3 regions of the Microbispora sp. NPDC049633 genome follow, and region 1 is predicted to be linked to each of the others. Evidence: riboswitches for the same ligand, from Rfam matches in the RefSeq annotation. Region 1 holds a riboswitch; each other region holds the start of a gene.

Region 1 (7,261 bases):
GCGCGCTCATCGACCACATGGTGAACACGATCACGTTCAAGTAGCCCGCCGGGCCTTCCGCTGCCCGGCGGGGGACACGGAAGGCCTCAGCGAAGGGCCTGTGTGCCGATGACGGACAGCAGGTGCAGCTTGTCGTGGCTCTCGCTGCCGGGAACGGCGATGTAGACGAGCAGCGAGTGGGCCTGGTCGGGGTCGACCAGTCTCTGGCACGTCAGCTCCAGGGCTCCGACTTCGGGATGGACGAAGTGCTTGACCGTGTGGGGGCGTATCCCGATCTCGTGGGCGTCCCACGCTCGCCGGAACTCGTCACTGCGGGCGAGGAGCAGGTCGGCGAGGTGTGCGGCTCGGGATCCGGGGCCGCGGAGGGTGACGATCTCGCGCAGCCCTGAGGCGTACATCCGGGTGAGGAACGGATGCTCTTCGGGCGCGTAGAGCCGCCGGGCGGCCGGATCGGTGAACCACCGGTACCCGCTGCTGCGGGCGGGCCCGGTGTACCGGGTCGTGTCGCCGGTGAGCGCGACGCCCATGGGGGTCTGCCGCAGGGTCTCCCCGAGCTCGGTGACGATCTCCGCGGGGGTGTCGTTCAGGCGGTCGAGAATGCGCAGGAGGCCGGGGCTGATGTGCTCGCCGGCTCCGCCGCGGGCGGGCGGGTTGTGCCCCGCGAGGCGGAACAGATGGTCGCGCTCGTCGAGCGAGAGGTGCAGGCCCTGGGCGATCGAGGCGAGCATCTGGCTCGACGGCCGCGGTCCGCGTTCTCGCTCCAGGCGGGAGTAGTAGTCGGTCGACATGTGGCACAGTGCCGCGACCTCCTCGCGCCGTAGCCCGGTCGCCCTGCGACGGGGACCGCGCGGGAGGCCGACGTCCTCGGGTTGCAGCACCTTCCGTCGGCTCCGGAGGAACTCCGCCAGCCCAGCGCGATCGATCACGGCATTCCCTCCACTCACGGTGCTGCTTCTTTCTATCGCCCCCGCGGGACGGCGACCACGGATCGCCGATCCCCCTCTCCGCCCGGGAACGGATGAGTCCGCATCCGTGGATCGGCGGTCCCTGGAACTCCCACGCGGCGTCCGGGACCGTGGATCCGGGACGACGACACCGGACCGACCACACCGGGACAACGGCACCGGGACGACAACACAAGGAGCAGCAATGCCACGTCAGGCAATCGACATCACCATCCCGGACCTGTCCGGGAAACGCGTGCTCATCACCGGTGCCAGCGACGGCGTGGGGCTGGGAATGGCCGCGCGACTGGCCGCGGCCGGCGCGGACGTCCTCATGCCCGTCCGCGACCGCCGCAAGGGCGAGAACGCGATCGCCGGGATCCGCCAGAGCCTCCCGGACGCGAAGGTCTCGCTGCGCGATCTCGACCTGTCGTCGCTCGAGTCGATCGAGGCCCTCGGAAACGCCCTCCGCGAGGAGGGCCGGCCCATCCACATCCTGATCAACAACGCGGGCGTGATGACCCCGCCGAGCCGGCAGACCACGGCGGACGGCTTCGAACTCCAATTCGGCACCAACCACCTCGGCCACTTCGCCCTGGTGAGCCACATCCTCCCGCTGCTGCGCGCCGGCCGCGCCCGCGTCACATCGCAGATCAGCATCGCCGCGAACCGCGGCGCCATCAACTGGGACGATCTGAACTGGGAACGCGGCTACAACGCCACGCGCGCCTACCAGCAGTCCAAGATCGCATTGGGGCTCTTCGGTCTCGAGCTGGACCGCCGCAGCAAGGCCCACGGGTGGGGCATCACCAGCAACCTGTCCCACCCCGGAGTAGCCCCCACCAGCCTCCTCGCCGCCCGGCCCGAGCTCGGCCGCACCGCGGACACCGGCGGCGTCCGCCTGATCCGCGCGCTCTCGGCCCGCGGCATTCTCGTCGGCACCGTCGAGACCGCGATACTGCCCGCGCTCATGGCCGCGACGAGCCCCGGCGCCCAACCCGGCGCCCTCTACGGACCCAGCGGCCTCGGCAACCTCAGCGGCCCACCCGCAGAGCAACGGATGTACTCCCGGCTGCGAAGTGCGGACGACGCCGAGCGCGTCTGGCTGGTCTCGGACCGGCTCACCAAGATCACCGTTGCGGCCGCTTGACCGAGGGCCGGCTCCGGGTCCGGCGCCGGCGCGCCCCCGCCGTCGGCTAACCGGCCCGCCGGGCCCGCCAGTCCCGCGCGCCGTCGAGGACGGCCCGGTGGACCGCACGGGCGATCCGCGCGCCCCACATCGAGCGCGGGCCGCCGAACGCCTCCTCCGGGCCCTCCTCCCGTACGGCGACGCAGACGGCGTCCGACGCGGTCCCCGTGCAGGGGAAACCCGCCTCCAGCAGCGCCTGCGTCTTCGCCTCGGTCACCGTCATCACGGCGTTGACCAGCGCCGGGTCGGAGAACGCGACGGGCACGGCCACCAGGATGTTGATCGTCCCCGGGCGCGGCACGCTCGGCCCCGCGTCGCCCGCGCCGACGGCCCCCCGCGCCACCTCCGAGGCGCCCCCGCCGGCCGCCTCCCGCGCGGGTTCGGGGACGTACGGCACACCGGGGTCGGGCACGCCCTCGGGCGAGGCCGCCCAGGTCGGCACGCCGAGTCCCACCGTGGCGACGGCCTCCGCTCCCCCGTCCGCCGCGGCGACGTAGCGCTCCACCAGCGCCGCCGTCATCATGCCGACCCCGGGACCGCCGGGGCCGAGCGCGTCCAAGTGCTCCACCGGGTCCATGCGTGAGTAACCGGCCGCCACCTGCGCGTTCAGCACCCACTCGCGGCGGCCGACACCGCCGCCCAGCATGGCGGAGGAGATCATCCGCCAGCCGGGCCCGAACCGCCACAGCAACGCGCCGAGCCGCAGGCCGTCCTCCACGCGGTACGTCAGGGACGGCCGCGGCAGGCCGCTCACGCTCCCTCCGCGGGAGTCATCCGGGAGGTCAGCGGCCGGACCAGGTGGACGAGCGGGCGCCCGTCGGGGCCGGGCTCCACCCGCACGCTGGCGCCGAAGTGCTCGGTCAGCAGCGGCTCGGCCAGCACCCGCTCGGGCGGCCCGGCCGCGACCGCGCGCCCGGCGGCGAGCAGCACGAGCGCGTCGGCGTACTGCCCGGCGAGGCTGAGGTCGTGCAGCGTCGTCACGACGGTGAGGCCGTCGGCCAGGCGCAGCCGGTCGACGAGTTCGAGCACCTGCTGCTGATGGCCGAGGTCGAGCGCCGTCGTCGGCTCGTCCAGCAGGAGCACCGGCGCCTGCTGCGCCAGCGCCCGGGCGAGCACGACCCGCTGCCGCTCGCCCCCGGACAGGTGCCCGAGCGGCCGGGACGCGAAGCCGTCCAGGTCGAGCCGTTCCAGCACCGACCGCGTCACCTCGCGGTCCCGGGGGCTCTCGCTGCCGAGATAGGGGATGTACGGCGTGCGGCCCAGCAGCGCGTAGTCGTACACCTTCATGTCGGGGGGCAGCGCGGGGTTCTGCGGGGCGTAGGCGATCAGCCGGGCCCGCCGGCGCGGGCGCAGGTCGTCCACGGCCGTCCCGTCGACGAGCACCTCGCCCTCCCTCGGGACCAGTCCGGCGACGGCCCGCAGCAGCGTGGACTTGCCCGCGCCGTTCGGCCCGATGACCGCCAGCCACCGGCCGCGCGCGGCCGACAACGTGACGTCCGTGAGCACCCGCCGCCCGCCGAGGGTGACGCCCACGCCGCGCGCCTCGATCGCCGGGTGCCCGTCGCCGCTCACGTCTCCACCCGCCGGGTCACGCGCAGGACGGTGACGAAGAAGGGCGCGCCGACGAACGCCGTCACCACCCCGATCGGCAGCTCGGCCGGCGCGAGCACCGTGCGGGCGATCGTGTCGGCGAGCACGAGGAACGCCGCGCCGCCGAGGAACGACAGCGGCAGCACGATCCGGTACGACCAGCCGGCGAGCCGCCTGACCACGTGCGGCACGACGATCCCGACGAACGCGATCAGCCCGCTGACCGCGACCGCCGCCGCGGTGGCGAGCGAGGCGGCCAGCACCACGGCGAATCGCACGCGCGCCGCGTGCAGGCCGAGGCTGACCGCCTCCTCGTCGCCGACCGACAGCACGTCGAGCAGCCGCCCGTGCAGCAGCATGACGACGGTCGACACCACGGCGTACGGCGCGATCATGCGGACCTGGTCCCAGCCGCCGCCGACGTCGCCGAGGATCCAGGCGTAGATCCGCGGCAGTTCCTGCACCTTGAGCTGCTGCACGAAGGTCTGGATCGCGGTGAGGAACGAGGTGACCGCGACCCCGGCGAGCACCAGGGTCGCGGTGCCGCCGCCCCGGCCCGCCGTGTGGCCCAGCGCGTACGCGAGGAACACCCCGCCGACGGCCCCGGCGAAGGCGGCGACCGGCACCGCGGTCACCCCGGCCTCGCCGCCCAGGAAGACCACGACGAGCGTGACCGTGAGGCCGGCCCCGGACGCCGCGCCGAGCAGGTACGGGTCGGCCAGCGGGTTGCGGAACACACCCTGGTAGCCCGCTCCCGCCATGGCCAGCAGCCCGCCGACGACGGCGGCGAGCAGCACCCGGGGCACCCGGAGCTGGAACAGCAGGTTCTCTTCGACCTGCGCGAGCCCCGAGTGCAGGGACACCAGCGGCAGCCGGTCGAGCAGCGCCAGTCCGATGGCGCGCGGCGAGATGCCCGCCGCGCCCACCGCCAGGCCGGCGGCGAGGCTGGCCGCCAGCACGGCGGACGCGACGAGCAGCGCCCGCCAGCGCCGGGCCGGGGTCACGGCGTCACCACGCATTCACCGGCCACGCGTTCACGGGCTCAGCTCGCCGCCTTCTGCACGGCGTCGCCGACGGCCTGGGCGAGATCGGCGACCCGCGGTCCCCAGCGGGAGGCGATGTCGTCGTCCAGCTCCACCACGCGGCCCTTCTTCACCGCGGACAGGCCGGACCAGCCGGGCCGCTTGGCCAGCGTGGCGGCGTTCTGGCCGCAGCACTTGGTGTCACCCAGGAAGATCAGGTCGGGGTCGGCCTTGGCGATGAACTCCGCCGACAGCTTGGGGTATCCGCCCGCCGCGTCGGGCGCCTCGTCGGCGATGTTCTTCAGCCCGAAAAGGTTGTAGACCTGCCCGATGAAGGTGCTCGACGTCGCCGCGTAGGGCGTGCTGTCCAGCTCGTGGTAGTACGTCAGGCTCTTGCCCTTCGGCGCCGCCGCCGCGAGGGCGTCGATCTTCTGCTTGACGCCGTTCGCCACCTCCTCGGCCTTGGCCGTGTTGCCGGTGGCCGCGCCGAGGTCCCTGATCTGGTCGTAGGTGTCGTCCAGCTTGGTCGCGGCGGGTTCGAGCAGCACCGGCACGCCGACCTTCCCCAGACCGGCCACGACGCCTTCCAGGTCGTTGGCGAGCACGACGAGGTCGGGCTTGGCGGCCACGATCGCCTCGACGTTGGGCTTGAACCCCGACAGCGAGGTCTTCGGCGCCTCCGGCGGGTAGTTCGACTGGTCGTCCACCGCCGACACCTGCGCGCCCGCGCCGATCGCGAAAAGGATCTCGGTGGCCGTGGGCGAGAGCGACACGATGTGCTCGGGGCGCTTGGAGATGGTCACCGCGCCGTTTCCGGCCTGCACGGTGACGGGGAAGGCGCCCTGCCCCCCGGTGGTCGAGGCGCCGGTGGTCGAGGCGCCGGTGGTCGAGGCGGCGGTGGTCGAGGCGGCGGTGTTCGAGACTGCGGGGGCGGGGTCCGCGGACGTGGCGGCGCCGTCGGTCTGACCGCAGCCGGCCAGTCCGAGCACGCCCAGCACCACACCCGCGACGGCCGTGCGTACGGGCCTCACGAGGGTCCTCCATCAGGGGGAATGCCGGGAATCGAGGGACCCGCTGGAAGCGACGGATCACCCTTTTCCACGAGGGTCGATGGCGTCGGCGCGCAGCGCAGGCGACCTGGCTCGTCCCCGGGGGCGGGGAACCACAGTTGCGGGACAGCGCCGGATTCTCACCGGACTTCGCTACGCGGCGCGCGTCGGACGCAACGGTACCAATCCCCTGTCCGGCGTCCGCCCCCGGCCCGTCCGCGCATGGACGGCCGGGGCTCCTGCCTGGGCGTACGCGGGGATGGTAGGGCAGGCCCCACCATCGCGGTAGGGGCCACCCAAGATCGGAAGTAGGGACCGCGTCGCTGTGCCGGCCGGGGCCGCGGCGGGACGCTTGAACCGCTCGCGAGGCCCGGGCCCCCGAGCCAGCGACCACCGCGACCACCGCGACCACCGCGGCTTCGAGCCCCCACCGCCCGCAGGCGCACCAGTCCGCCGGCCGACACAGCGAAGGCGTCCCCCATGTCCCTGACCATGCTTCCCCCCGCTCCGGAAAGGGCCCCGGCCGCGCCCGCGCCACGGGACCGCTTCATCGACGTCCTGCGCGTCTTCGGGATGGTCCTCGTGGTCGTCCAGCACTGGACGATGCCGGTCCTGTCGTACGCCCAGGGACGGCTGACCACGGGCAACGCCCTGGCGGCGGTGCCGTACGTCACCTGGATCTCGCAGGTCATGCCGCTGGTCTTCTTCGCCGGGGGCGCGGCCAACGCGATCAGCTTCGGGTCCGCCGCCCGCCGGGGCGGGACGGCCCGGGAGTGGACGGCGCGGCGGGTGCGCCGCCTGGCCTGGCCGGTGGTGCCGCTCGCGGTCCTGTGGCTGCCGCTCCCCCACCTCCTGGAGGCCCTCGGCATGCCCGCGCAGCCGGTGGAGGTGGCCGCGCGGACGGTCGGCCAGCTGCTCTGGTTCCTCGCGGTCTACCTGCTGGCCGTGGTGGCCACGCCGCACCTGCTGCGGGTGCGGGCCGGAGTGGCCCTGCCGGTGCTGGCGGGCGGCGCGGTGCTGATGGACGTGGTCCGGTTCTCCGGTCTGGAGGCCGCCGGCTACCTCAACGTGGCGTTCGTCTGGCTGGCGGTCCACCAGGTCGGGATCCGGTACGCCGAGGGCGGCCTTGAGTGGCTGACGGGACGTCGGGCCGCCGGGCTCGCGGTGGCCGGGTTCGCGATGGTGGCGGCCCTCGTGGCGACCGGGCCCTACCCCGCCAGCATGATCGGGATGCCGGGGATGATCTCGAACATGGCCCCGCCCAGCGCCTGCATGCTCGCGTTGTTCGCCGGTCAGCTCGGCCTGGCGATGCTGCTGCGCCCCGCCCTGAACGCGCTGGCCGCCCGGCCGAAGGCCGAGGCGGTGCTCACCGCGCTCGCGCCGCGCATGATGACGGTCTACCTGTGGCACATGACCGCGCTCGTCACCGTCGCCGGTGTGGCGACCATCGGATTCGGGCTGGCGACC
Region 2 (6,588 bases), on a different contig from region 1:
TCGAACGAGGGCAGCGGCATCGGACTGGCACTCGTGCAGGAGCTGGTCGGCCTGCACGGCGGCACGATCACCGCGGACAGCACCGAGGGCGAGGGCACCCGATTCACCATCCGCCTGCCGTACGGCGCCGCGCATCTGCCCGAGGACGCCATCACGACGGCCGGCACCGGCGCCGGCGGCACCGTCGCCGATCCCTACGTCGAAGAGGCGTTGCGCTGGCTGCCCGCGGACGACCGGGGCGAGTCCGCCGGGACCGCCATGGAGATGGTGTCCCACGAGGGCCTCGCGGCCCGCTCGGGGGACTCCGCGACCCCGGCGCGTGTGCTGGTCGCCGACGACAACGCCGACATGCGCGGGTATCTCGTCCGTCTCCTCAAGGGCGTCGGCTACCAGGTCAGCACCGCGGGCGACGGAATGGAGGCCCTGGACGCCATCCGCGCGGACGCCCCCGACCTGGTGGTCAGCGACGTGATGATGCCCCGCCTGGACGGCCTGTCCCTGGTCGCGGCGCTGCGGGCCGATCCACGCACCGCGACCGTGCCCGTCGTGCTCCTGTCGGCGCGGGCGGGCCAGGAGGCGTCCATCGAGGGGCTGCAGGCCGGGGCCGACGACTACCTGGTCAAGCCCTTCGCCGCCGCGGAGCTGCTCGCGCGGCTGCGGGCCACCATGGACATGGCGCGGCTGCGCCAGCACCAGGCGCGCTGGCGTACGGCACTGGTGAACTCGCTGCAGGAGGGGTTCTTCGTCTGCGACGAGGACGGCGCCGTCGTCGAGATCAACAAAGCGTTCACCGACATCCTCGGCTACGGCCCCGAGAACCTGCCCTACACGCCGATCCACCCCTGGTGGCCCGACGCCGCCGGCGACCCCGAGGCCCACAAGCAGGTCGCCGACGCGTTCAGCGGCCTCCTCGGCCCGGGGCAGGGCAGCTACACCATCCCCGTCACCCACAGCGACGGGCACCGGATGTGGATCAGCGTCACCTTCAACCAGGCACAGGACCCCGACACCGGCCGCCGGGTCGTCGTCGGCACCCTTCGCGACGTCACGGCCGAGCACTACGCCATCCAGCGCGAGAGCGCCCTCGCATCCCTGAGCACGGGCCTGTCCCAGGCGGGGAGCCTGTCCGACGCGCTGACCGGCGCGCTGGAGGAACTGCGGAACCTGTGGCGCGCCAAGTCAGTGCTGGCCGCCGTCTTCAGGCAGGGCGACGAAGAGCCGGCCCTGATCGCGACGGACCCCTCGGTGGACTGGCGGGGGCTGCCCGCCGAACGCCGCCGGACGCTCGCCGGCATGCCGCAGCGGCCGCTGCTCACCCCGATCGCCGAGCGCGACGGGGTCGGCATCCTCCTGGAGCACCCCGACGGCCCGATGGCGCTGTGGGTCGATCTGGGCGACCGGTCGTTCACCTCCGAGGACCAGCTGCTGCTGTCGCTGCTGGCCGGGCGGCTCGCCCAGGGACTGGTCCGCGCCCACCAGATCGACCAGCAACGCGAGACCGCGATCGCGCTGCAGCGCGCCATCCTCGGCCCCGCCCAGCTGCCCGACGGGTTCGCCGTGCGCTACGAGCCCGCCACCCGGCCACTGGAGGTCGGCGGCGACTGGTACGACACCATCGCCCTGCCCGGCGGACGCATCGGCATCGTCGTCGGCGACTGCGTCGGTCGCGGGGTGGAGGCCGCGGCCGTCATGGGACAGCTGCGCAGCGCCTGCCGCGCGCTGCTCCTGCAGGACGACAGCCCGGCCCGCGTGCTCATGGCCCTCGACCAGTTCGCCGCCGGTGTCCCCGGAGCCCGGTGCACCACGGTCTTCTGCGGCGTCCTCGACCCGGAGACCGGGCACCTGTCGTACTCCAGCGCCGGACATCCCCCCGGCATCCTCGCCCACCCCGACGGCAGCACCGGCCTGCTCGACGGCGGACGTTCCGTCCCCCTCGCCGTCCGCCCGGGCGCGACGCGCCCGGAGGGCGAGGCGGTCATCCCCGCGCGTGCCACGCTCATGCTCTACACGGACGGCCTGGTCGAACGGCGTCGCAGCTCGCTGTATTCGGGCATCGACCAGGCCAGCCGAGCCGTACAGGACGGCAGGAACGTCGCGGTCGACGACCTCGCCACGCAGGTGATGATCCGCCTGGCGCCCGCCGACGGCTACGACGACGACGTCGCTCTGCTGCTCTACCGGCACCCGGCCCCGCTGGAGATGACGTTCCCCGCCGAGTCGTCGCAGCTCGCGCCCGTCCGCAAGGCGTTGCGGAGCTGGCTCGGCCAGTGCGACCTGCCTGCCCAGATCGTGCAGAACGTCCTGGTCGCCGCCGGTGAGGCGTGCGCCAACGCCATCGAGCACGGCCATCGCCACGCTCCGGGCGACGTCGTCCGCATCCGGGCCGAGGCGTCCGTCGACAACCTGCGCCTCACCGTCGCCGACACCGGCCGCTGGAAGTCCCCGCAACCCGAGGTGAACAGCCACCGCGGCCGCGGCGTCGCCCTCATGCGCGCCATGATGCAGCAGGTCACCATCACCCCTGGCCCGTCCGGCACCACCGTCGACATGCAGATGAGGATCGCCTGATGACCACGCCGCTCACCCTCACCCCCGGCCATGGCCCTGACGGCGCCGCCCTGCTGACCGTCGCCGGTGAGATCGACATGAGCAACACCGACACCCTCGCCGCCGCCCTCGACCGCACGCCGGGCCCCGTCGTCCTCGACCTGACCCTCGTCGAATACCTCGACAGCGCGGGCCTGAGCGTCCTGTTCGCCCACGCCGACCGCATCACCCTCATCGCCAACCCCCTGCTGAGCCCCGTCCTGACCATCTCCGGGCTCGCCGACCTCGCCACCGTCCGGGACGGCGATCCCGACGCCCGGTGAGGCCGGGTCCTGCGGTCTGACCGGTAGGCACCTCCGTGGAGGGTTGACGCGAACGGGAGGAAGGGATACGTTCCGGTAGATTTCACGATCGTCCAAGGGAAATCCGGTGAGATGCCGGTGCGGACGCGCCACTGTATCCGGGACGCACATCCCGGGAGCCAGGTCGCTTGGGCCTTCGTGACCTCGCATGGTGGGACGCGTCATCCCTGAGGAGGCCTGTATGAGTGGAATGTCCACTTCTTCTGTCATCCCGATCCCTCGGCTGAGGCTCTGGCTGCTGACCGTGCCGGTGTTGCTGCTGATCGCCTACCTGGTCCTGATGGACAACGGGGCGATCTCGCAGACCGGTGCCTATCTGCACGAGCTCATGCACGACGGGCGTCATCTGCTCGGCGTGCCCTGCCACTAGGCGCGGGCGTGGTACGCACCCTGGTGGTCAGGGGCCTGCTTCTGGGCCTGCTGGCCGGATTCATCGCGGGCGGCTTCGCCTTCGTCGTCGGCGAGCCGCGGGTCGAGAGCGCGATCGCGCTGGAGGAGGCCCACGCCGCGCACGGTCACGGTCACGACCACGGCGAGGAGGAACTGGTCGGTAGACCGGTGCAGAAGGCCGGATTGTTCCTCGCCACCGGCCTGTACGGGCTCGCGGTGGGAGGGATCTTCGCCCTCGCGTACGCCGCGCTGCGCGGGCGGATCGGCCCTCGGTCGGAGGGCGGGCTGGCGCTCGCCGCCGCCGGGACGGCGTTCGTGGCGATGATTCTGGTGCCGTTCGTGAAATATCCGGCGAACCCGCCGGCCGTCGGAGACCCGGAGACAATCAACAGCCGCACCGTGCTCTACCTGGTGATGGTCCTCGTCGGGCTCGCCGCGGCGGTGATCGCGGTGGCGACCGCGCGCAGAGTCACCGCGGGGCCCTGGGCGCGGTGGACCGCGGCGGCGCTGGCGTTCCTGGTCCCGGTGGTAGCCGCCTGGATTCTGCTGCCCACCGTCGACGAGGTGCCCGAGGGCTTCCCCGCCACCTTGCTGTGGCAGTTCAGGCTCGCGTCGCTGGGGACTCAGCTGGTCTTCTGGACGGCCTTCGGGGTGCTGTTCGGGTGGGTGAGCGACCGGGCGGCGGGACGCGCGCGGGCCGTCCCGGCCACCGCCGCCACGCAGAGCTGAGCCGGGCACGGTGCTGCTCGTCCGGCACGCCACCACGCCGGAGATGCGGGCCGCCCGGTTTCCCCTGACCGATCGCGACGCCGACCCGGCGAGCCTGGCCAGGGCCGCCGCCCTGGCTCCGCTGACGGCGGGCTCGGCCGGGTGGGCCGGTCCCGCCGTCGCCGCGCGCCAGACCGCCGCCGCCATCGGCCTGCGGGCGCGGGTGGCGCCGGCGCTCGCCGAGGCGGACGTCGGCCGGTGGCGCGGTCTGCCGTACGAGCAGGTCGCGCGGGAGGAGCCGGACGCCTTGGTGAGCTGGCTGACCGACCCCCACGTGGTTCCGCACGGCGGCGAGAGCCTGAGCGCGCACGCCGCGCGGGTCGCCGGCTGGCTCGACCTGATGCGCGCGGAGCCGGGGGTCGTCGCCGTGTGCGACGCGGGCACGATCCGGGCGGCGATCGGTCATGCGCTGGGGCTCGATCCGCCGGGCGCCGCCCTCTTCGATCTCGCGCCGCTGTCGGTCACCGAGTTGCTCGCCACGCGGGACGGCTGGCGGGTCGCCTACGTCAACCGGAAGGTCCCGTCGTGAGCCCGCGCGAACGCGGCGAGCCCGGCGGCGACGGCGCCCCCGTCACGGCACCGGCTCCCCGCCTGCTCGGCGCGCTCCGGGTCACCCTGGCGGTGCTCCCCGAGGTGCGGGAGCGCGGGCGGGGCCACGCCGGACGGCCGGACACCTGGCGGAAACGGCGGTCACTCTCCGAGCCGGCCGACGGCTGACTTCGGCCGCGCGCCTGGCGAAAGGCGCCCGGTGTCTCCCGCGCGCCGGCCGAGTTCCGCCGACATGCGCGAATGCGCGTTTTCCTCGCCGTACGCCGCCCGGGATCAGGCTGCACTTCTTCCCAATCCTTCTCCGACGCGGGAGTGCGCCGGATTTCCGGCCGGACCGGGAGTTTCGAACGGATGATGAATGAGGCGTCACCCGATGAGAAACTTGGCCTGTGGAGACTTCGGTGCCAGGGCGAGCCGAAACACGGCTCCAGGCCAAAATCCTTACGCGATTGCGGGACGCCGGTCCGCAATCTCGCATTCAGCTGTCGGAACACTTCGAAGTGTCACGAACGACGATCGGGACCGAACTCGGCCGGCTCACGGCGCTTCATCTCGTCGAGGAAATCGGACCGGCCGCGTCTCGCGGGGGCCGCCGCTCGACCGTCATCGATCTCGCCGGTCACGTTCGGTTCGTCGGCATCGCCATCGGCGCGACCTCCGTCTCCACCGCGGTCACCGATGGCCGGCTGCGAGTTCTCGCGTTCGAACGCACCGAATGCGACGTACGCCGGGGACCTGAGCCGGTGCTCGAACTCGCCGCGGAACAGAGCCGCCGGCTGCTCGTGAAATTGGGAGTGGACAGGCCGCTGGGAGTCGGCGTGGGTGTGCCCGGCCCCGTGGACTTCTCCCGGGGTATCCCGGTGTCGCCACCGATCATGCCGGGTTGGGACGGTTATCCGGCCCGCGATCTGCTCGGCCGACGCTTCGATTGTCCGGTTTTATTGGACAACGATGTCAATGTAATGGCGCTGGGTGAACAACACGCCGGTGCGGCGGGTACCGTGGAGAACTTCCTGTTCGTCAAGGTCGGCACGGGTATCGGCTGCGGAATCGTGGCCAAGGGCGGGCTCTATCGCGGCATGGACGGCTGTGCGGGGGATATCGGGCACATCCCGGTCGCCGATTCGGACGCCGTCTGCGTGTGCGGCAACACGGGCTGCCTGGAGGCGTCCTTCGGCGGCGAGGCGCTCGCTCGCGACGCCCTCGCCGTGGCCCGGTCGGGGCGCTCGCCCCTGCTGCGGGAACTGCTCGAACGCACCGGGACGCTGACCGCCGCGGATGTGGGCGAGGCGGTCGGCGCCGGGGACGCGGCGTCCGTCCAGATGGTGCGCGACGGCGGACGGCGGGTGGGCGAGGTGCTGGCGGGCCTGGTGTCGTTCTTCAACCCGAGCCTCATCGTGCTGGGCGGCGGGCTCACGCTGCTGGGCCACGTCCTGCTCGCCGAGATCCGCGGGGCGATCTACCGGCGCTCGCTGCCGCTCGCCACCAGGAATCTGCCGATCATGATGAGCGAACTCGGCCCGCAGGCCGGCGTGATCGGCGCGGCCAGACTCGTGAGTGAGGAGGTCTACGGGGTCGCCAGGTGATCGGCGCTCCCGCCTCGCACTCGCGCCCCGCACTCGCATCCGCCTGGCATCCAGGCACCCCCGCGCCCCCGCACCCGGCACCCTGAACCCCCGGCACTCGTCCCCCCGGATTCGGCCGCCGGCGAGATTGCGTACGCACCGGATTGCATGATCATGCATTCCCGTGTATATATTCTAGTCGTGTCCAAGGTGCTCACTTCTCTGCCTGTCGGCGAGCGTGTCGGGATCGCCTTCTCCGGTGGCCTCGACACTTCGGTAGCGGTCGCGTGGATGCGGGAGAAGGGTGCAGTGCCGTGCACCTACACCGCAGACGTCGGCCAGTACGACGAACCCGACATCGTCTCGGTGCCCGGGCGTGCCACCGCGTACGGCGCGGAGATCGCCCG
Region 3 (6,588 bases), on a different contig from region 1:
CACGTCGTATCCGGCCGCGCGCAGGGCCCGCAGCAGCACGACGGCGGAGGCGGGGGTGTCGAGCCCCACGGCGTTGCCCACCCGGGAATGCCGGGTGGGATAGGACGACAGCACGATCGCCAGGCGCTTTTCGCCGTTGGGCACGTGGCGCAGCCGGGCGTGCGCGACCGCGAGGGCGGCCACGCGGGCACACCGCTCGGGGTCGGCGACGTAGACCGGCACGCCGTCGGGCCCGTCCTCCTTGAACGAGAACGGCACCGTGACGAGGCGCCCGTCGAACTCGGGCACCGCCACCTGCATCGCGGCGTCCAGCGGGGACAGGCCGGCGTCCGAGTCCGCCCAGACCGAACGGGGAGTGGTCAGGCACAGCGCCTGCAGCACCGGCACGTCGAGGGCGGCGAGCGCCCCGGCGTCCCAGGCGTCCTCGTCGCCGCCCGCGCTCGCGGCGGCGGCCACCGCGCCGCCCGCGGCCAGCACGGTGACGACGAGGGCGTCCACCGGCCGCAGCAGGTCGAGCAGGTCGTCGCCCGCCCCCCGCAGCGACCCGCAGAAGACCGGCAGCACGTCGGCGCCCGCCGCCTCGACCGCGTCGCACAGCGCGTCGACGAACGCCGTGTTGCCCGACAGCTCGTGCGCCCGGTAGTAGATCACGCCGACCAGCGGGCGGCCCTCCCGGCGCTCCCGGCCGCGCCGCACGCCGTATTCGGGGGTGGCCCGGGGCGGCGCGAAGCCCTCGCCGGTCAGCAGGAGCGTGTCGGACAGGAAGCGCCGCAGCTCCGCCAGGTTGTCCGGGCCGCCCTCGGCCAGATAGGCGAGCGCCTGGGCCGCGACCCCCGACGGCACGGTGGACATCGCCATCAGCGCGGCGTCCGGGGCCTGCTCGCCGCCGAGCACGACCGTGGGCAGCCCGGCGGCCAGCACGGCGTCGAGCCCCTCGGGCCAGGAGCGCCTGCCCCCGAGCAGCCGGACGACGACGGCGTCCACACCGTCCACGAGGGCGGGCACGTCCTCGGGGGCCGTACGCGCGGGGTTGGCGACCCGCCAGCCGGCCCCGCCGCGGGTGGCGGCGAGCAGCTCGGTGTCGGCGGTGGACAGCAGCAGCAGCATCGTCGGCGGCATCGTCGGCGGCATCGTCATGGGCGGTCCTCCCGCAACGTGATCTCGGCGGTGGGCAGGCCGGTGGGCAGGCCGCGCTCGATGAGCCGCCACACGGCCTCGGTGTCCAGGTGCTCCTCGACGAGGTCGCCCAGCGCGTCGAGACGGGCCTCCCGGTGCGCGGCGAACGCGCCGGTCCCCGGCAGCCAGGCCCGGCCCGCGACGGCGGCGACCTCGGTGAGGAAGGCCCGGCGGAAGCCGTCCCGCTCGAACAGGCCGTGCCAGGTCGTGCCCCACACCGCGCCAGCGCGGCAGCCGTCGAGGAAAGGCTCGCCTCCGTCGGGGGTCACCCGGCCGTGGTGGATCCGGTAGCCGGTCACCTCGTGGCCCCGCCACTCGCCCTTCGCGAGCGTGAGCACCTTGTCCGGCGCGTACGCCGTGCGGGCGGGCAGCAGGCCGAGACCGGGCACGCGGCCCGCCCGGCTCTCCACGTCGTCGTCGATGACCGTGCCGAGCATCTGGAATCCGCCGCAGATCCCTAGCACCGGGCCGCCCTCGGCGGCGCGGCGGCGCAGCGCCTCGTCCAGGCCGCGCTCGCGCAGCCAGGCGAGGTCGCCGACGGTGGCGCGGGTGCCGGGCAGCACGACGAGGTCGGCGTCGGAGAGCTCGGCGGGGGCGGTGACCAGGCGCACGCTCACCCCCGGTTCGGCGGCCAGCGCGTCGGCGTCGGTGACGTTGGACATCCGCGGCAGCCGTACGAGGGCCACGCGCAGGACCTCACGCCCGACCGGCGGGGTGATCAGGCCGGGACGGCTGTCGAGGTCGAGGGAGTCCTCCACGTCGAGCCAGAGCCCGGACCGCCACGGCAGCACGCCGAGACACGGACGGCCCGTCGCCTCCGCCAGCCAGTCGAGCCCCGGCCGCAGCAGCGCGAGGTCGCCCCGGAACTTGTTGACCACGAAGCCGACGATGTGCCGCTGGTCGTGCCGGTCGAGCACGGCGAGGGTGCCGGCGAAGTGCGCGAGCACGCCGCCCCTGTCGATGTCGCCGACGACCAGCGCGGGCAGGCCGGCGGCGCGGGCCAGGCCCATGTTGGCGATGTCGCGGTCGCGCAGGTTGACCTCGGCCGGGCTGCCCGCGCCCTCGCAGATCACCACGTCGTAGCGGCGGCGCAGGCCGTCCAGCGCGTCGAGGGCGACGTCGAGCAGGCGCATCTTGTGGTCGCGGTAGGACAGGGCGTCCACGTCGGCGTGCGCCCGGCCGAGCACGACGACGTGGGAGTGCCGCTCCCCGGCCGGTTTGATGAGCACGGGGTTCATCGCGGCCTCGGGCTCGACGCGGGCCGCCGCGGCCTGCATCGCCTGGGCCCGCCCGATCTCGCCGCCGTCGGCGGTGACCATGGAGTTGAGCGCCATGTTCTGCGCCTTGAACGGCGCGACCCGTACGCCGCGCCGGGCCAGCCACCGGCACAGGCCGGCCACCAGGACGCTCTTTCCGGCATCGGAGGTCGTGCCCGCCACGAGCAGGCCGCCACCGGCGGGCACGTCAGGTGACGGAGCGCGATACCGGCAGCGAGGCGCGTCTGCGCAGGCCTGTCCGGGCCATGGCATGTCCCCCCTGGGGGTGTCCGCGCCCCCGGTAGAAGGTCCGACGGCCGGAGTATCCTGGCTCCCGGATCGGCGCTCCCCTCAGCCTTCCCGCCCGTGGTGGGCAGTGGCGTGGGTGAGGGTCGCTCCCCGGTGACAGTGGCGGGACCGCGCCGGATTCACACCGGCTTCCTCCGCGTCCGTCGCTTGCGGTGGTCAACATACACCTTTGTGCCGGATGTCCCGCAAGCGTGGTCTGTCTGATCTAGCGGGAACGCTAGGTGCGCCGCACGACGAACATAACGGTGGCGCTTCCCGATCATGCTTGTCATGATGCCGTGATGAGCGTGGTCGGGATGCTCCGGCGCGTGCTGGCCGAGCCCCTCCTGCTGGCCGCCGCGTTCGGCTCCATCCTGCTCGCCACCACGGCGATCTCGGCTCTGCTGCTGCACGCGGGGTCGGCGACCCAGGCGGGTGTCCGGCGGGCCCTGGAGACGGCGCCGCTCGCCGCCACCGCCACGGTCGTCACCTCCTCGGTCACGTCCGGGGACTTCGCCGCGATCGACCGGGCCGTCCGCGCGGGGGTCGCCCACGCCCACCAAGAGGTGCCCGTACGGGTCACCGTACGCGTCGAGTCCGCCTCCTACACCATTGAGGGACAGGATCGCGGCGGTCAGCCCGTCCTGACCCGGTTCACCGCGTACGAGGGACTGGACGGCCAGGCGGACCTGGTGAGCGGGCGCTGGCCCACGGAAGAGACGGCGGCGGCGCTCTCGGAGCAGGCCGCCCGGGCGATGGGAGTGTCGGCCGGCGACGAGTTCACCGTCGTCGGACGCCTGGACGGAGAGCCGGTCCGCGTGCACGTCACCGGCGTCTTCCGGCTCCGCGACCCCGACGACCCGCGCTGGAAGGGGGAGACCCTGCTGCGTTACGGCACGCAGACCGGCGACTTCACCTCCCACGGACCCCTGGTCGTGCCGGAGGGCACCTTCCTCGGCCGCTTCGGGACCGGAGTCTCGGCCCGCTGGCTCGCCGAACCCGACCTGCGCCGGCTCTCCCCCGACCGGCTGCGGTCGTTCGCGGCGTCGGTCGCCGGGACCTCCGCCGCCGTGCGGTCCGGCTGCCCCCGGTGCACGGTCACCGAGACGCTGTCCGGCACGCTGCTGCGGCTCGACCGCGGCGCCCTGGTCGCCCGCTCGACCATGCTGGTGCCGGTGCTCCAGCTGCTGGTGCTGAGCGCGTACGCGCTGGCGCTGACCGCGCGGCTGCTCGCCGAGCACCGTCGGATGGAGACGGCCCTGCTGCGATCGAGGGGCGGCGGGTCGCCGCGGCTCGCCGCCATGGCGGTGGGGGAGGCGCTGCTGATCGCGCTGCCCTGCGCGCCCGCTGCGCCGTTCCTCGCGCCCGTCCTCCTGCGGCTGGTGAGTGCGTTTCCCTGGATCGAGGCCACCGGCGTGGCGCCGCCCCGCGCGCCCGACGGGGCCACCTTCGCGGTCGCGGCGGCGGTCGCGCTCGCCTGCGCCGCCATGCTGGCCGCCCCGCCCCTGCTCGCCGCCCGCCGCACGTACGTCGAGGAGCAGGCGGCGCGCGGACGCGCCGACCGGCCGGGCCTGGTCCAGCGGGCCGGGGCCGACGTGGCGCTGCTCGTCCTGGCGGCGCTCGCCGTCTGGCGCCTGCGCGGCCAGGGCGCGCCGGAGACCACGCGCCTCGGCGGCGAGCTCGGGCTCGACCCGCTGGTCGGGGCGGGACCGGCGCTCGCCCTGCTCTGCGGCGGGATGGCCGCCCTGCGGCTGGTGCCCGCCGTCGCCAGGGTCGCCGAGCGGGCGACGCGGCGGCGCCCCGGGTTCGGGCCGGCGACGGCCGCCCGGCAGGTGAGCCGGCGCCCGGCCCGCTATTCGGGTCCGGCGCTGCTGCTGACGATGGCGACGGCGATCGGCGTGCTGTCCCTGACCACCGCCGCGACCTGGCGCGGCGCCCAGGAGGACCGGGCCAGGCATCTCGCCGGCGCCGCCCTGCGCGTCCCGGCCCTCCCCGGGGACGACGCGCGGACCTTCACCACGCTGCCGGGGGTCGCGGCGGCCATGCCCGCGCACCGCGCCACGGTCGTCGCGGACGGCGCGGACGCCACCCTCATCGCCGCGGACGCGGCGCACCTGGGCCGTGTCCTGCAGCTGCGCCCCGACCTGTCGGAGCTGTCGCCGGCCACACTGGCCTCCCGGATCGCCGGGTCCGCCGGACAACCGCTTCCGGTCGTGGTGACCCCCGGGCTGGCGGACACCACGAGGATCACGGCCGGCACGGCGGCGATCCCGATTCGGGTCGTGGGCGTCGTCACCGCGATGCCCGGCACGCCCGAGGGCGCCCCGGCGCTGCTCGCCGGCCTGGCGGCGCTGCGGGCGGCAGGCGCGAAGGGAACGGAGTGGCCGGTGACGGAGTGGTGGCTGGCCGCCGACGGGCGCGACACCGCGCGAGTGCCCGCCGGCCGCGGGGACGTCGTCGACGTGGCCGCGCTCACCGCCGGCTACAGGGACGACCCCACGGCGGCCGGCCTGCAGGGCGCGCTGCTGCTCGGCTTCGCGGCCGCGCTGGCGTTCGCCGTGCTGGGATTCCTGGTCAACGCCGCGGTCGCGGCGCGCGAGCGCAGGGGCGAGTTCGCCGTGCTCGGCGCACTCGGCGTGAGCTTCCGGCAGACGCTCGGCCTGCTCGCCGCCGAGCAGTCGTTCGTGATCGGGCTGTCGCTGGCCGGCGGAGTGGCGCTCGCCGTGGCCGTGTCCGCCGCGGTGGTGCCGCCGATGGTGACCGCGGGATACGCGACCGCGGGCGGGCTGCCGGTGCTGCTCCACGTGCCGTGGTCTCAGGTGGCGGCGCTGGCCGCCGCGGTCCTCGCGGTGCTCCTCGTGATCGTGGCGGGACTCGCGCGGTCGCTGCACCGGCGTGAGCCGGCCGCCGTGCTGCGTGCGGGGGAGGCGTCGTGATCCGCCTTCTGGGTGTGCACAGGGGGGTGGCGGCGCTGCTGGCCGCGCTGGTGTTCGGCGCCGCCCTGGTCGTCTCGGCCCTGCCCCGGATGGTCGAGTCCTCCCTCGACGCGGCGGCCCAGTCGGCCGTCGGTTCCGCCCCGCCCGCCACGGCGTCGCTGGCGGTCCAGTTCACCCGGCGCTTCGATCTGACGCCGATGCGGACGACGGCCGAGGTGGCCAGGGCGGACACCGCCTGGCGCGAGCTGCTCCCCCCGGCGCTGCGGGAGGTCGCCGACCCCGTCCCGTTCTTCGATTTCGCCGGCCCGCCGATGCTGATCGACGATCGGCAGCATCGCTACCTGACGCTGAAATGGGTGTCCGGGGCGGACCGGCGGGTGCGATACGTCGAGGGCGGCCCCCCGGGCCCCGGCTCGGGCACTCGTCTCGAGGTGGCCGTCCCCGCGGTCGCCGCCGCGGAGATGTCGATCAAGACGGGCGACACGCTCCGCCTCGGCGCGTTGACCGCGAAGGTCACCGGCCTGTTCGAGCCTGCGCGTCCCGCCGACCGGTTCTGGGCCCTCGAGCCGGAACTCACCTACGTCATCCACCACCGCGTGCCGCTCGCCACCGAGGACGACCTGATCGTCACCGCGCTCACCGACGGCGACAGCCTCGCGGGCGCGGAACTGCCGATGGTCTTCCGATGGCTCGTCACCCCGGAGGCGGACCGCGTCACCGCGGGCGACGCGGCGGGCGTGCTCGCCGCCACGGAGGAGTTCGGCCGCCGCCTGAGCAGGCAGGACCGCGAACTCGCCCTGTCGACCGGGTTCGACCGGATCCTGCGGGAGTACCTGGACCGGCTGGCCGTCACACGCGCGCTTATCACGGTGTTCCTGGCCGGGCTGGCCGTCGTGTGCCTGGGCGCCACGGCTCTGGCCGTGCTGCTGTTC

Evidence for each region. Region 1 has a riboswitch for cobalamin ahead of AB0J39_RS36230 (ABC transporter substrate-binding protein). Riboswitches for the same ligand answer to the same signal wherever they lie in the genome.
Region 2: another riboswitch for cobalamin. It lies ahead of AB0J39_RS00650 (CbtB-domain containing protein); the one in region 1 lies ahead of AB0J39_RS36230 (ABC transporter substrate-binding protein).
Region 3: another riboswitch for cobalamin. It lies ahead of AB0J39_RS36705 (cobyric acid synthase); the one in region 1 lies ahead of AB0J39_RS36230 (ABC transporter substrate-binding protein).

What each region holds. Positions count from the first base shown of each region.
Region 1 is NZ_JBFAOO010000268.1:257-7,517, reverse strand. Features, by position in the region: partial or broken gene AB0J39_RS36260 (serine/threonine protein kinase) at 1-44, shown strand, start outside; gene AB0J39_RS36255 (helix-turn-helix transcriptional regulator) at 87-926, opposite strand; gene AB0J39_RS36250 (SDR family oxidoreductase) at 1,150-2,094, shown strand; gene AB0J39_RS36245 (adenosylcobinamide amidohydrolase) at 2,141-2,878, opposite strand; gene AB0J39_RS36240 (ABC transporter ATP-binding protein) at 2,884-3,705, opposite strand; gene AB0J39_RS36235 (iron ABC transporter permease) at 3,702-4,742, opposite strand; gene AB0J39_RS36230 (ABC transporter substrate-binding protein) at 4,766-5,776, opposite strand; cobalamin riboswitch at 5,855-5,991, opposite strand; partial or broken gene AB0J39_RS36225 (acyltransferase) at 6,275-7,261, shown strand, end outside.
Region 2 is NZ_JBFAOO010000001.1:127,925-134,512, forward strand. Features, by position in the region: gene AB0J39_RS00640 (SpoIIE family protein phosphatase) at 1-2,568, shown strand, start outside; gene AB0J39_RS00645 (STAS domain-containing protein) at 2,568-2,870, shown strand; cobalamin riboswitch at 2,927-3,056, shown strand; gene AB0J39_RS00650 (CbtB-domain containing protein) at 3,091-3,279, shown strand; gene AB0J39_RS00655 (CbtA family protein) at 3,288-4,028, shown strand; gene AB0J39_RS00660 (histidine phosphatase family protein) at 4,039-4,596, shown strand; gene AB0J39_RS00665 (hypothetical protein) at 4,593-4,784, shown strand; gene AB0J39_RS00670 (ROK family transcriptional regulator) at 5,006-6,202, shown strand; gene argG (argininosuccinate synthase) at 6,383-6,588, shown strand, end outside.
Region 3 is NZ_JBFAOO010000281.1:187-6,774, reverse strand. Features, by position in the region: partial or broken gene AB0J39_RS36710 (cobaltochelatase subunit CobN) at 1-1,107, opposite strand, end outside; gene AB0J39_RS36705 (cobyric acid synthase) at 1,134-2,639, opposite strand; cobalamin riboswitch at 2,753-2,876, opposite strand; gene AB0J39_RS36700 (FtsX-like permease family protein) at 3,023-5,656, shown strand; partial or broken gene AB0J39_RS36695 (hypothetical protein) at 5,653-6,588, shown strand, end outside.